Regions from separate parts of the Methylocystis sp. Uni0008 genome, predicted to be linked through region 3. Evidence: predicted binding sites of a transcription regulator. Region 3 holds the regulator's gene; each other region holds the start of a gene.
What was found. The regulator LexA, encoded in region 3, represses DNA repair genes until DNA is damaged. The targets are predictions, from matches to a motif close to TGTTCNNNNTGTGTTCNG.
Positions count from the first base shown of each region.

Region 1: a site for LexA is predicted at 1,705-1,722, ahead of ssb (single-stranded DNA-binding protein). Genes of this name have one in related genera too.
Region 2: a site for LexA is predicted at 2,796-2,813, ahead of recA (recombinase RecA). Genes of this name have one in related genera too.

Region 1 is NZ_CM166370.1:997,223-1,001,430, reverse strand. Features, by position in the region: gene lpxB (lipid-A-disaccharide synthase) at 1-1,086, shown strand, start outside; gene ssb (single-stranded DNA-binding protein) at 1,092-1,598, opposite strand; gene AC0X69_RS04955 (class I SAM-dependent methyltransferase) at 1,772-2,716, opposite strand; gene dctA (C4-dicarboxylate transporter DctA) at 2,823-4,121, opposite strand.
Region 2 is NZ_CM166370.1:3,320,235-3,324,442, forward strand. Features, by position in the region: gene alaS (alanine--tRNA ligase) at 1-1,270, opposite strand, end outside; gene recA (recombinase RecA) at 1,588-2,652, opposite strand; gene AC0X69_RS16585 (YheT family hydrolase) at 2,886-3,917, shown strand; gene AC0X69_RS16590 (class I SAM-dependent methyltransferase) at 3,926-4,208, shown strand, end outside.
Region 3 is NZ_CM166370.1:37,804-42,011, reverse strand. Features, by position in the region: gene gltX (glutamate--tRNA ligase) at 1-1,093, opposite strand, end outside; gene lexA (transcriptional repressor LexA) at 1,328-2,038, shown strand; gene AC0X69_RS00210 (ComEC/Rec2 family competence protein) at 2,190-4,208, opposite strand, start outside.

The DNA of each region.
Region 1 (4,208 bases), 960 kb from region 3:
GCAGCCCTGATGCGGGCTTTGCGCACAGCGCGTCCGGAGGTGGTCTTTACGGGCGTCGGCGGCGAGGCGATGGCGCGTGAAGGCCTCGTCTCGGCGTTTCCACTGGCAGACATCGCGGTGATGGGCCTCTTGCCGGTGCTGGCGCGGCTGCCGCGTCTTGTGAAGCGCATCGAACTGACGGCGCGCCTCGTCATCGATCAGGTGCCTGATTGCCTCGTCATCATCGACGCGCCCGACTTCACTCACCGCGTCGCGCGCCGCGTGCGCGCCGCGCGCCCTGACGTGCCGATCGTCAATTACGTCAGCCCTACCGTCTGGGCGTGGCGGCCCAGCCGGGCGCGCGCGATGCGCGACTACATCGACTGTGTTCTGGCGCTGCTGCCCTTCGAGCCTCGGGCGCATGTGCAGCTGGGCGGGCCGAGATGCGTCTATGTCGGCCATCCGCTCGTCGAGCGGCTGGATGAATTGACGCCGCATCTCCATGATCGCGGCGGCGCGCGATCGTTGCTGGTTCTGCCGGGGTCACGTCTCGCCGAAGTGCGGCGCATGATGCCGGTCTATGGCGAGACGCTCGAGCTTCTCCTGCGTCAACGCGCCGATTTCGACGTCTCCATTCCTGTCGCGCCGAACATGGAGGAGCCGCTGCGCCGGGAGCTGAGAAGCTGGCCGATGACGCCGCGCCTGATCGGTCAGACGGAAAAATTCGCCGCCTTTCGCAAGGCGCGCGCCGCGCTCGTCACGTCGGGGGTCGCAACGCTGGAACTGGCGCTCGCGGACGTTCCGATGGCGGTCGCCTACAAGGTCTCGCCCGCTGAATCGCTGTTGCGCTTTCTTATCAATGTCGATTCGATCGTGCTGCCCAATCTCGTCATCGGCGAGAAAGCCGTCCCCGAATTCCTGCAGCAGGCGGCGACGCCGCGCGCGCTCGCCGAGACGCTGCGGCCGCTCCTGCGGGACAGCGCCGCGCGAGATGCGCAGCTCGCCGCGTTCAAGCGCGTCCGCGAGCGGTTGCTGGAGGCAGGACGAACGCCCAGCGCGCGGTCGGCGGACGTCGTCCTGGAGTATGCGTCGCGACGGCGGACGTAAGCCGGTCAGAACGGGATATCGTCGTCCAGCGCGTCCGACAGCTTGCCGGCGGGAGCGGGACGCCGCTCGCCGGGGCCGCGCTCCATCGGCGAGGTGCGGCCGAAGGAGCCGCCGCTCTGCCCGTAGCCGCTGTCGTAGTCGCCTTCGCTGCGACCGCCGCCCTTGCTGTCGAGCAGGGTCAGCTCACCGCGAAAACGCTGCAGCACGACGTCGGTCGCCTTGCGCTGATTGCCGTCCTTGTCCGTGTATTCGCGAGTCTGAAGCTGGCCTTCGAGATAGATCTTCGAGCCCTTGCGGCAGTATTGCTCGGCGATCTTGCCGAGATTTTCGTTGAAGATCGATATGTTGTGCCACTCGGTGCGGTCTTTGCGCTCGCCGGTGTTGCGGTCGCGCCAGGATTCCGTCGTCGCCAGCGAAAAGGAAACGACGCGATCGCCAGACGGCAGCGTCCGCACTTCCGGATCTCGGCCGAGATTGCCGATCAGGATGACTTTGTTGACGCTGCCCGCCATGTCGCTCTCCACTTGCTCAACGCGTGGCACTCTAGTGCAAAGGCCTGTCCGTCTGGCGCGCCGACGCGATTTGTCCACAGATGTGTGGCGCCCGCCGAGCCTGGAACGTTCGTATTTTGTTCTATCACCCGCGTTAAACTCATGCAAGCGCTACGGAATTTTTTGTTCTCTTTTCAGTTCACGCTTGGGCGACGCGCCACGAGCAGCAGGCCTGTGCCCTCGTCTTCCCGCGAAGGAACGCCCAGCGCTAGCCGCGCGGCCAGGCCGCCGAGAAGGCCGAGCGCGGCGGAGGCGTGCCAGGAAAACGCTTCCCGATAATATGCGTCGCCGCCGCATTTGATCGGACTGCACCGGCTGATCCAGTAAAGCAGCGCGTCGTCCTCGCCCCAGGGGACTTTTTCGACGCTCTCGACGGTCGCGCCGGCGCGTTTCGCCATTACCGCGAGCGCTTCCTTCGTCCACCAGCTGAGGTGATGCGGCGGGGCGTTCATCAGAAAATTCGGAATCCGCGTGAGCGCCGACGGAACATGCGGCACGCCGATGCAGACCAGACCGCCCGGTTTGGCGGCGCGCAACATCTCGCGAAAGAGCGATACGGGCGCGCTGATATGCTCGAGAACCTGAAACGCGCAGACGGCGTCATAGGATGCGGCGTTCGCGACGAGATGATCCGCGATCGTTTCACTGCGGATCGACGGGTCGCCGCCATGCTCGGCAAAATGCGGATCCAGGCCCGTGTAGTTGGCGTGCGTGACGCAGTGGCGGAAATTGCCCAGACCGCATCCGACATCGAGCACGCGCGCGCCGGCCGGCACATGTCGCGCGGCGAGATTGAACTCGGGCCGAATGAAGCGATCGGAATAGAGTCCGAGTTTCTTGAGGCGCGAATAGAATCCGTCATAAAATTCGTGATCGCCTTCGACAGGCGGATCAAAGAACAGAAGTCCGGTCGGCGATTCCCAGAGCCCGAATTGATCCACTGCGCCAAAGCTCGGCCAGGCGTTCGCGCCGAATTCGACTTTCCACAAGCGCCCGAGCAGCCGCGCGGGCACGGTTTGGACGAGGCGAACGGCGGGAAGGCCGGTGACAGGGCAATCAGGCGTCGTAGGCGGAGACATCGATAATCCTCTCAGCATGGATCATGCCGGGGCGCCTAATGCGGCAATCTCGCATGTGTTGTGCGGCGCCGCTATGACACGGCGCCGGCGTTTCGAATGTGGCGTCTCAATCCGTCGTGACGCCAATCTCGATATCGGAGGGATCGATCTCGCGAGCGAGTCCCGCCGCCAAGCGCGCCCGGTCCAACTCGCCTTCCCATGCGGCGATGACGATGGCGGCGACGCCATTGCCGATAAAGTTCGTCAACGCGCGACACTCGCTCATGAACTTGTCGACGCCGAGCACGAGCGACATGCCTGGCGCAAGTTGCGGATCGACCGCCGTCAATGTCGCCGCCAGCGTGATGAATCCCGCGCCGGAAACGCCGCTCGCGCCCTTGGACGTCAGCATCGCGACGACGAGAATGGTCGCCTGATGCGAAAGATCGAGTTCGACGCCCATGGCGCGAGCGATGAACAGCGTCGTCAGCGTCATATAGATGTTGGTGCCGTCGAGATTGAAGGAATAGCCGGTCGGCACGACGAGACCGACGACCGACTTCGAGCAGCCGAGCCATTGCAGCTTCTCCATCAGCGCGGGCAGGGCGCTTTCAGAAGACGACGTCCCGAGCACGATCAGCAGCTCGTCGCGCAAATAGGCGAGAAAGCTGAAGATGCTGAATCCCGCCGCGCGCGCGATGGCGCCCAGCACGAAGACGACGAAGAGACCCGCCGTCAGGTAGAAGAGCCCGATCAGCCCGGCGAGCGACAAGAGCGCGGCTGAACCATATTTGGCGACCGTATAGGCCATGGCGCCGAAGGCCCCGATCGGCGCGGCCTTCATGACGATGGCGATGACGCCGAACATGGCGTGGCCAACGTCGTCGATGATGACGCGCAGCGCACGGCCGCGTTCGCCGAGCGTTAAGAGCGCGAAACCGAAAAGCAGCGAAAACAGCAGCACCTGCAGAATGTCGCCTTTGGCGAAGGCGCCGATCGCGCTGTCGGGAATGATGTCGAGCAGAAAATCGACGCCCCCACGCTTCTCGGCCAGCGCCGTATATTTCGCGACGGCGGAAGGATCAGGCTTGCCGGCGAACCCCGCGCCGGTCTGCGCAAGATTTCCAACAAGAAGGCCGAGCGCCAGGGCGAATGTCGAGACGATCTCGAAATAGACGAGAGCCTTGAGGCCCACCCGGCCGACCTTGCGCGCGTCCTCGATGTGGGCGACGCCGGAGACGACCGTGCAGAAGATGATCGGCGCGATCGCCATCTTGATCAGCTTGACGAAGCCGTCGCCGAGCGCCTTCACCCAGTCCTGCGCCGCCGCTTCGGGGGCGAGCCCGCCGAACAGCGCGCCGAGCGCAATGGCCGCGAGCACCTGGACATAGAGGTGGCGGTAGAAGGGCTTCTTCGGCGTCGTCAATGGGCGCGCGTCGGCCGCAGTCGCTCCTTCGCTATTCTTTGCTTCGAGCGCCACGCGCGTTGCTCCTGACGGGAATGCACAGCGGCA
Region 2 (4,208 bases), 740 kb from region 3:
GCTCCATCGCCGCGTTGAACACCTCCTTGTCGACGCCGATGCCGCGCGGGCGCAGCGCGTCCTCGGTGAGATCGAGCGGGAAGCCATAGGTGTCGTAGAGCTTGAACGCCGTTTCGCCGGAGAGCTTCGCGCCGGCTCCGAGCGCCGCCGTTTCCTCGTCGAGGATCGCGAGGCCGCGCGCCAGCGTCGCGCGAAAGCGCGTCTCTTCGGTGAGCAACGTATCGGCGATGAGCGCCTGCGCGCGAACGAGCTCCGGATAGGCCTGGCCCATCTCGGCGACGAGCGTCGGCGCGAGCTTCCACATCAGCGGCTCTTTGGCGCCGAGCAGCTGCGCATGCCGCATGGCGCGGCGCATGATCCGGCGCAGCACATAGCCGCGGCCTTCGTTCGAGGGCGTCACGCCGTCGGCGACGAGGAAGGAGGAGGCGCGCAGATGGTCGGCGATGACGCGATGGCTCGCGCCCTGCGGCCCGTCGGCGGCAACGCCGGTGAAATCGGCGACGGCGCCGGTCAGCGCGCGGAAAAGATCGATGTCGTAATTGGAGGTCACGCCCTGCATCAGCGCGGCGATGCGCTCCAAGCCCATGCCGGTGTCGATCGAGGGGCGTGGCAGCGGCGCGCGCTGGCCGGGCGCCACCTGCTCATATTGCATGAACACGAGGTTCCAGAACTCCAGGAACCGGTCGCCATCCTCGTCCGGACTGCCGGGCGGCCCGCCGGCGAGCGCCTCGCCCTGGTCGTAGAAAATCTCCGAGCAGGGGCCGCAGGGGCCGGTGTCGCCCATGCTCCAGAAATTGTCGGAGCTGGCGATGCGGATGATGCGCTCGTCAGAGAAGCCGGCGATCTTCTTCCACAGATCATAGGCCTCGTCGTCGTCGTGGTAGACGGTGACGAGCAGCCGGTCGACGTTGAGGCCGAATTCGCGCGTGATCAGCGTCCAGGCGAGTTCGATCGCGCCTTCCTTGAAATAATCTCCGAAGGAGAAATTGCCGAGCATCTCGAAGAAGGTGTGATGGCGCGCGGTATAGCCGACATTGTCGAGGTCATTGTGCTTGCCGCCGGCGCGCACGCATTTCTGCGCCGACGCGGCGCGCGCATAGGGGCGCTTCTCGACGCCGGTGAACACGTTCTTGAATTGCACCATGCCGGCGTTGGTGAACATCAACGTCGGGTCGTTGTGCGGGACGAGCGAGGACGAGGGGACCTTCTCGTGCCCCTTGTGCGCGAAATAGTCGAGAAAGGCGGTGCGGATCTGGTTGACGCCACTCATGCGGTCACGGCTCGCTGAATGCGTCTTCGCGCGAAAGCGGCTTCTGCGCCGATGCGGGAGACGCGTTAAAACAATAACCTGGAGCGGCTTTTCGTTTCAACGAAACAGGCGACGGCCCGAGGTTGCGGCGAAGGCTGCGGCAGGCGGCGCCTCGCGCGCTTCGTCATGGGCGATATGACAGTTTCAGGGCCAAACGGCAATGGCGGGAGGCAGGCGCCGATTCGCCGGCGCCCGCCTCCCGCCCTTGGTCGCGACGTCGCTGAAGCGCGCGCCAGGCGCGCTTCAGTCGACCGGATCGCGAGGGGACCCGGATAGGCCTATTCGTCGTCGTCCTGCGCCGCATCGAGAATGCGCTCGGCGATCAACCCGGCGTTCTCGCGGATCGCCTGCTCGATGTGCTGCGCCGCCTCGGGGTTCTGCTTGAGGAACGTCTTGGCGTTCTCGCGGCCCTGGCCGAGCCTCTGGCTGTCGTAGGAGAACCAGGCGCCCGATTTCTCGACGACGCCGGCCTTGACGCCGAGGTCGATCAATTCGCCCATTTTGGAGACGCCCTCGCCATACATGATGTCGAATTCGACCTGCTTGAACGGCGGGGCGACCTTGTTCTTCACCACTTTGACGCGGGTCTGGTTGCCGATCGCCTCGTCACGGTCCTTGATCGCGCCGATGCGGCGGATGTCGAGACGCACCGAGGCGTAGAATTTCAGCGCGTTGCCGCCGGTGGTCGTCTCGGGCGAACCATACATCACGCCGATCTTCATGCGGATCTGGTTGATGAAGATGACGAGCGTGTTGGAGCGGGCGATCGAGGCGGTGAGCTTGCGCAGCGCCTGGCTCATCAGCCGCGCCTGCAGGCCGGGCTGCACCTCGCCCATCTCGCCCTCGATTTCCGCGCGCGGGGTCAGCGCCGCGACCGAATCGACGACGAGCACGTCGACGGCGCCGGAGCGGACCAGCGTGTCGGTGATCTCGAGCGCCTGCTCGCCGGTGTCGGGCTGCGAAATTAAGAGTTCCTCGAGATTGACGCCGAGCTTGCGGGCATAGACGGGATCGAGCGCATGTTCGGCGTCGACGAAAGCGCAGACGCCGCCCGCCTTCTGCGCCTCGGCGATGACGTGCAGCGTCAGGGTGGTCTTGCCCGAGGATTCCGGGCCGTAGATTTCAACGACGCGGCCGCGCGGCAGGCCGCCGACGCCGAGCGCGATGTCGAGCCCGAGCGAGCCGGTGGAGATCGTCTCGATCTCGACGGCCTTCTGGTTCTTGCCGAGCCGCATGATCGAGCCCTTGCCGAAGGCGCGCTCGATCTGCGACAGCGCGGCGTCCAGCGCCTTGGTCTTGTCCACGGAAGTCCCTTCCACGAGGCGGAGGTTGGCTTGGCTCACGGCTGAAAATTCCTTCTGACACGGTTAGCTAGGCGCACGCAACGGCCGCTGCGAGGGCGTCGTGGGTCAAGGGCGCGAAAGCAAGAAGGGGACTGGCGCGCCTGACCCTGAACTCCAGTGTGCATGATTTGTTCTTTTTGCCAAGTTCTTTTTTTGTTCGAATGATGCGACATCGCTTTCTTGGTTAAAGCTAAACACCGACGTTGAAGGGCTGGCGTGGAGAAAGCCTCTAGATGTGGGCCAAGCGTATGCCGATTGAACCTTCCGCTCCACACGCGGCTCTTCCCCCCTTCCGCGAGCGGGCGCCGTGGTTCGGCGGCGATCTGCAGACGCTGCGCAACATCATCGTCGGCGGGCCGCCGGAGCTTATCGGCGGCGAGCGGCTGCTGCTCGCCATGCCCGACGGCGACAGGCTCGCGGCGCGGCTTGACCGTCCGGCCACGGAAACCGGCGCGCCGCTGATCGTTGTGGCGCATGGGCTCGCCGGCTCCGAATCGAGCCGCCACGGCGTCGCCACCGCGCGCTATTTCGTCGGCGAGGGCTGGCCCGTCCTGCGCCTCAATCTCAGAGGCGCGCAACCCTCGCGCCCGACCTCGGGCGGGCGCTACCACGCCGGCAAGACCGATGATCTCGCCGCGGCGCTTCGCGCGTTGCCCGCCGATCTCGTGCGACATGGGATCGTGCTCCTCGGCAATTCGCTCGGCGGCAATCTCGTGCTGAAATTCGTCGGCGAGGGCGGCCATGATCTGCCGGTGCGCGCGGCCGTCGCGGTGTCGACGCCGATCGATCTCGCGGCGACCTGCGCCCGGATGATGGCACCCCGCAATTTCGCCTATCATCGCTACATGCTCGATGAGATGAAGCGCGAGGCGCTCGCGCCCAGCGCCGACCTCACCACGGCGGAACGCGCCGCGATCGCCGGCGCGCGCAGCGTGTATGAATTCGACGATCGCTTCGTCGCCCCGCATTTCGGCTATCGGGATGCGCAGGAGTATTATGAAGCGAACGCCGCCAAGAATTTCCTCGCCGGCGCCAGGCTGCCGACGCTGATCCTGCAGGCCCTGGACGATCCCTGGATTCCGGCGGCGTGCTATCGGGCGGTCGACTGGTCGAAGCTGCCCGCCATCGAGACCGCTCTGACCGCCGGCGGCGGGCATATGGGCTTCCATGGCGCCGACAGTCTCACGCCATGGCATGATCGCGTGAGCGCGCAATGGCTCAAGCAAAAAGGCCTCGGGCCGCGAGGCGCATCGGAGAGGGAATAGGCCGCAGCATGGACGCACGCCAGACGATGGTGTTCGGCGACAACGCCGGCGACTATCGCGCCTTTCGCCCGCATTATCCCGAGGCCCTCTTCGCCTGGCTCGCGCGCGCGGCGAAGGAGAATCGTCTCGCCTGGGATTGCGGCGCGGGGAGCGGCCAGGCGGCGATCGGCCTTGCGCGCCATTTCGCGAATGTCCTCGCCACGGATCCGGATTCCCGGCAGCTGGCGCTCGCGCCGAAAACGCCGAGCATCGACTATCGCCTCGCGCGCGCCGAAGACGATCTGGGCCTGC
Region 3 (4,208 bases):
TCAAGGTTTTCGCGCGCGCCTTCAGCCCCGGCAACGCCGCGCGCAACTGCGCGCGCTTGCGGTCGTCGAGCGCATCTGCGATCGCCTGGCCGCCCTCGAGATAAGGAAGTGTCGCGATAAGCAAATCGAACAATTCGTCGTCGCTCGAGTCGCGCAGATAGTGACCGTTCATATTTTCGAGCTTGGCGAAATCGAACCGCGCCGGCGAACGATGCACCTGCGCGAGATCGAAGGAGTCGATCATCTCCTGCGGCGTGAAGAACTCCTTGTCGCCCTGCGACCATCCCAGTCGAACGAGGTAATTGCGCAGCGCCGCGGGCAGATAGCCCATCGCGCGATAGGCGTCGACGCCGAGCGCGCCGTGGCGCTTCGAAAGCTTGGCGCCGTCCGGTCCGTGGATCAGCGGAATATGGGCGAAAGCCGGCGCGGCCCAGCCCAGCGCCTCATAGATATGTGTCTGTCGCGCGGCGTTGGTCAGATGATCGTCGCCGCGGATGATCTGCGTGACGCCCATGTCGTGGTCATCCACGACGACGGCGAGCATATAGGTGGGCGCCCCGTCCGAGCGCAGCAAAATAAAGTCGTCGAGATCCTTGTTCTGGAAGACGACGCGTCCCTGCACGGCGTCCTCGACGATCGTCTCGCCGTCCTGAGGCGCCTTGATACGCACGACATAGGGAACGCCGGCGGGCGCCTCCGAGGGGTCGCGATCCCGCCAGCGGCCGTCGTAGCGCCAGGGACGCTTTTCGGCCCTCGCCTTCTCGCGCATCTCCTCCAGCTCCTGCGCCGTGGCGTAGCAGCGATAGGCCTTGCCCTGCGCCAGCAGCTCTTCGGCGACCTCGGCATGGCGCGCCGCGCGCGTGGACTGGTAGACGATGTCCCCATCCCATTCGAGCCCAAGCCATTTGAGCCCGTCGATGATCGCGTCGATAGCCTCTTTCGTGGAGCGCTCGCGGTCCGTGTCTTCGATTCGCAGCATCATCCGGCCGCCGCGCCTTTTGGCGTAGAGCCAATTGAAGAGCGCCGTGCGCGCCCCGCCGATATGCAGAAAGCCGGTGGGCGACGGAGCGAAGCGGGTGACGACCTGTGACATGAGCGCCGGGAATTCCTCGTTTTGTGAGCTGGATCTGGCTGGATGGCCCGTCTAACACGCGCGACGCGACGCGAACATAGTTCGCCGCCTTGATCGCTTAACCAAAGCGTGAACATATCGCTTGCGGAACGCAGTGCGAACGTATATCGTTCTGTTCATGATTTGTTTAGGTTATCGAGCCAAAAGCTGCGGCTCAGCCAAGATCAACGATTCGGCTTGCGGGGCGGTGCGGCGATGCTGACCAAGAAACAAAACGATCTTTTGCGTTTCATCCATGAACGTTTGAAGGAATCGGGCGTGCCGCCCTCCTTCGACGAGATGAAGGACGCGCTCGACCTGCGGTCGAAGTCCGGCATTCATCGGCTCATTCTTGCGCTCGAGGAACGCGGCTTCATCCGCCGCCTGCCCAATCGCGCGCGCGCGCTCGAAGTTCTGCGCCTGCCGGAATCCGCGACGCCGCGGGCCGCCGGCGCGCGCGGGGGCAAGTTCTCGCCGTCGGTCATCGAAGGAAATCTCGGCCGCATCCGGCCGCTAAGCGAGCGTTTCGACGACGCAATCGATCAGCAGGTCGCGATTCCGGTGATGGGACGCATCGCCGCCGGCACGCCGATCTCCGCCATCCAGAATCGCAGCCACACGATCAGCCTGCCGCCCGATCTGCTCACGAGCGGCGAGCACTTCGCGCTCGAAGTGCGCGGCGATTCGATGATCGAGGCGGGGATCCTCGACGGCGATACTGTCGTCATCCGCAAGCAGGACAACGCCGACACCGGCGATATCGTCGTGGCGCTGATCGACGATGAGGAAGCCACGCTGAAGCGCCTGCGTAAGCGCGGCGCGTCTATCGCCCTGGAGGCGGCGAACCCCGCTTACGAAACCCGGATCTTCGGCCCCGATCGCGTGCGCATTCAGGGCAAGCTCATCAGCCTATTGCGGAAATATTAGCGGTACGCATCCGCGCGATGAATGTCATCCTCGACGCGCGCAGAGCGCGATCGGGAATCCAGGACAGCTTCATCATTCATGACATCGCTCTGGATTCCCGGTCAGGCCTTCGGCCTGCCGGGAATGACACCAAGAATGGCGGCGTTGCTCTTCATTCGAGCGGCTCCATCGCGCGCGCGTCTTCCTCATTGCGCTCTTCGTCGCTGAGCGGCGCCGCAAATCCCGGCTTGCGGCGCTCGCGCGGCGCAGGCGACCATGGCCGATCCTCGTCGACGGCGCGCGCGCTCGTCCATTCGACCGCGTCACCGACGAACCGCAACGCCACCGCGCCGGTTTCGCTCAACCTGCGGCGATCGATCACGATCGGCGCCGCGCAGCCAAGCGGCGCGTAAAGCGGCGTGATGACGACGGCGGCGCGCGCGCAATCCTCGAGGAACGCGCTGCGCCCGGCGACAAGCGCCACAAAGCGGCCGTCGATCGCCTTCGCCACGCAGCCGCTGTCGTCGCAAGCGACGCCGCTCTTCGCGTCTGAAGCTGACCGCGCGTCGCCGTCCGCCCTCAGCCATTGTTCGGCGGCGAAAATGCTGGCTCTCTGACCCATAACGGCGAGCTGGCCGGACGGCAGGCGCAGCGCCGCCGATTCGCCCGTCGCCGGCACGGCAAGATCAAAGGGCGCGCCGTTCCTTGCCCCCATCAATCCGATAAGGGCGAGAGGGATCGCCAGGGCGCGCCACGCCCAGGTCCGCCACAACACGAGCGAGAGCACCGCGAGAGAAAGGAAGAGGATCGCCCAGGGCGCGAAGGCTTTGACCGGCAGGCTCGCGCCGGGCGCGCTGGCGATGAGCCCCGCGAGATAGGTCACGAGATCGATGCCCATCTTGAGATAGCGCCAGATGAAACCGTCGAGGCCGAACGGGTGAAGCGCGGCGCCGACCAGCGCGCAGGGAACGGCAAAGAATTCGATGATCGCGAGCGTCAGCGGATTGCCGATCAGCACATAGGGGCTGAGCTCATGAAAATCATTCGCCATGAATGACGCCGTCGCCGAGGTCGCGCAGAGCGTCGCGAAGATCGCGGCGCCCGGTCCGTGCAATAGACGTTCGAGGGCGCTTTCGCGCAGCGCGCCCCACCATCCTTGCGGCGCGCGGTCGTCGATGCGGCGCTTCGCGAGATATTCGCCCCGCCATTCGTAGACTGCGATCAACGCCGCTACGGCGGCGAAGGAGAGCTGAAAGCTTGCGCCGAGCAGCGCCTCCGGCTCGAAGGCGATGATGACGAGCGCGGCAAGCGCGAGATTGCGCATCGATAGCGACGGGCGGTCGAACAGAACCGCCGCCAGCATGATCAGAGTCATGACGAGCGCGCGCTCGGTGCCGACGCGCGAGCCCGTGCCGATGTCGTAGAGAATGGCGCCGACCATGGCGAGCGCCGCGGCCCACTTCTTGATCGGATAATTGAGCGCCAGGGTTTGCGAGGTTGCCAGGAGATGGCGAAAGCCGACGAAGAATATGCCCGCGACGAGCGTCATCTGAACGCCGGAAATGGTGATGATGTGAAAGATGCCGGCGCGGCGGATGAGGCTCCTGGCGTCTTCCGATAAGAGGTCGCGCTTGCCGGTCACCATCGCGGCGGCGATCGCGCCGGCGTCGCCTTCGATGATTCGATAGACCCGCATCGCCAGCGCGTTGCGCGCCTGATCGACGCGCGCGTAAAAGCGCAGCGAAAAAGGCGCCGGCTCGGGCGGCGGCATCGTCTCGATACGCCCCAGCGCGTTGCCGACGCCGCCGATGCGGGCAAAGAAGGCGTCGCGCGCGAAATCATAGCCGCCGGGAAGCGCCGCCCGCGCCGGCGGCATCAGCCGCGCCTTGAAGGCGAGAAAATCGCCGGCGGAGAAGTTCGGATCGCCGCGGGTGGTCAGCCGCACGCGGGCGGGAACGACGTCGTCCGGGAAGCCTTCGGCGCTCGCGACGCGCAAAATGAAGCGCGCCCCCGCGCGCCGCAGATCCACCTCCTCGACGAAGCCCGTCAGCTCGCCGACGCCAACGCGCGGCACGATCGGCGCGGCGACCCGCGCCGTCCGCCAGGCGCCTGACGCGAAACCGCCGGCGAAGAACGCGAGCGCCAGAAACAGCGCATGCGCGCGCGCATGTCGGCGCGTGAGCGCGGCCAA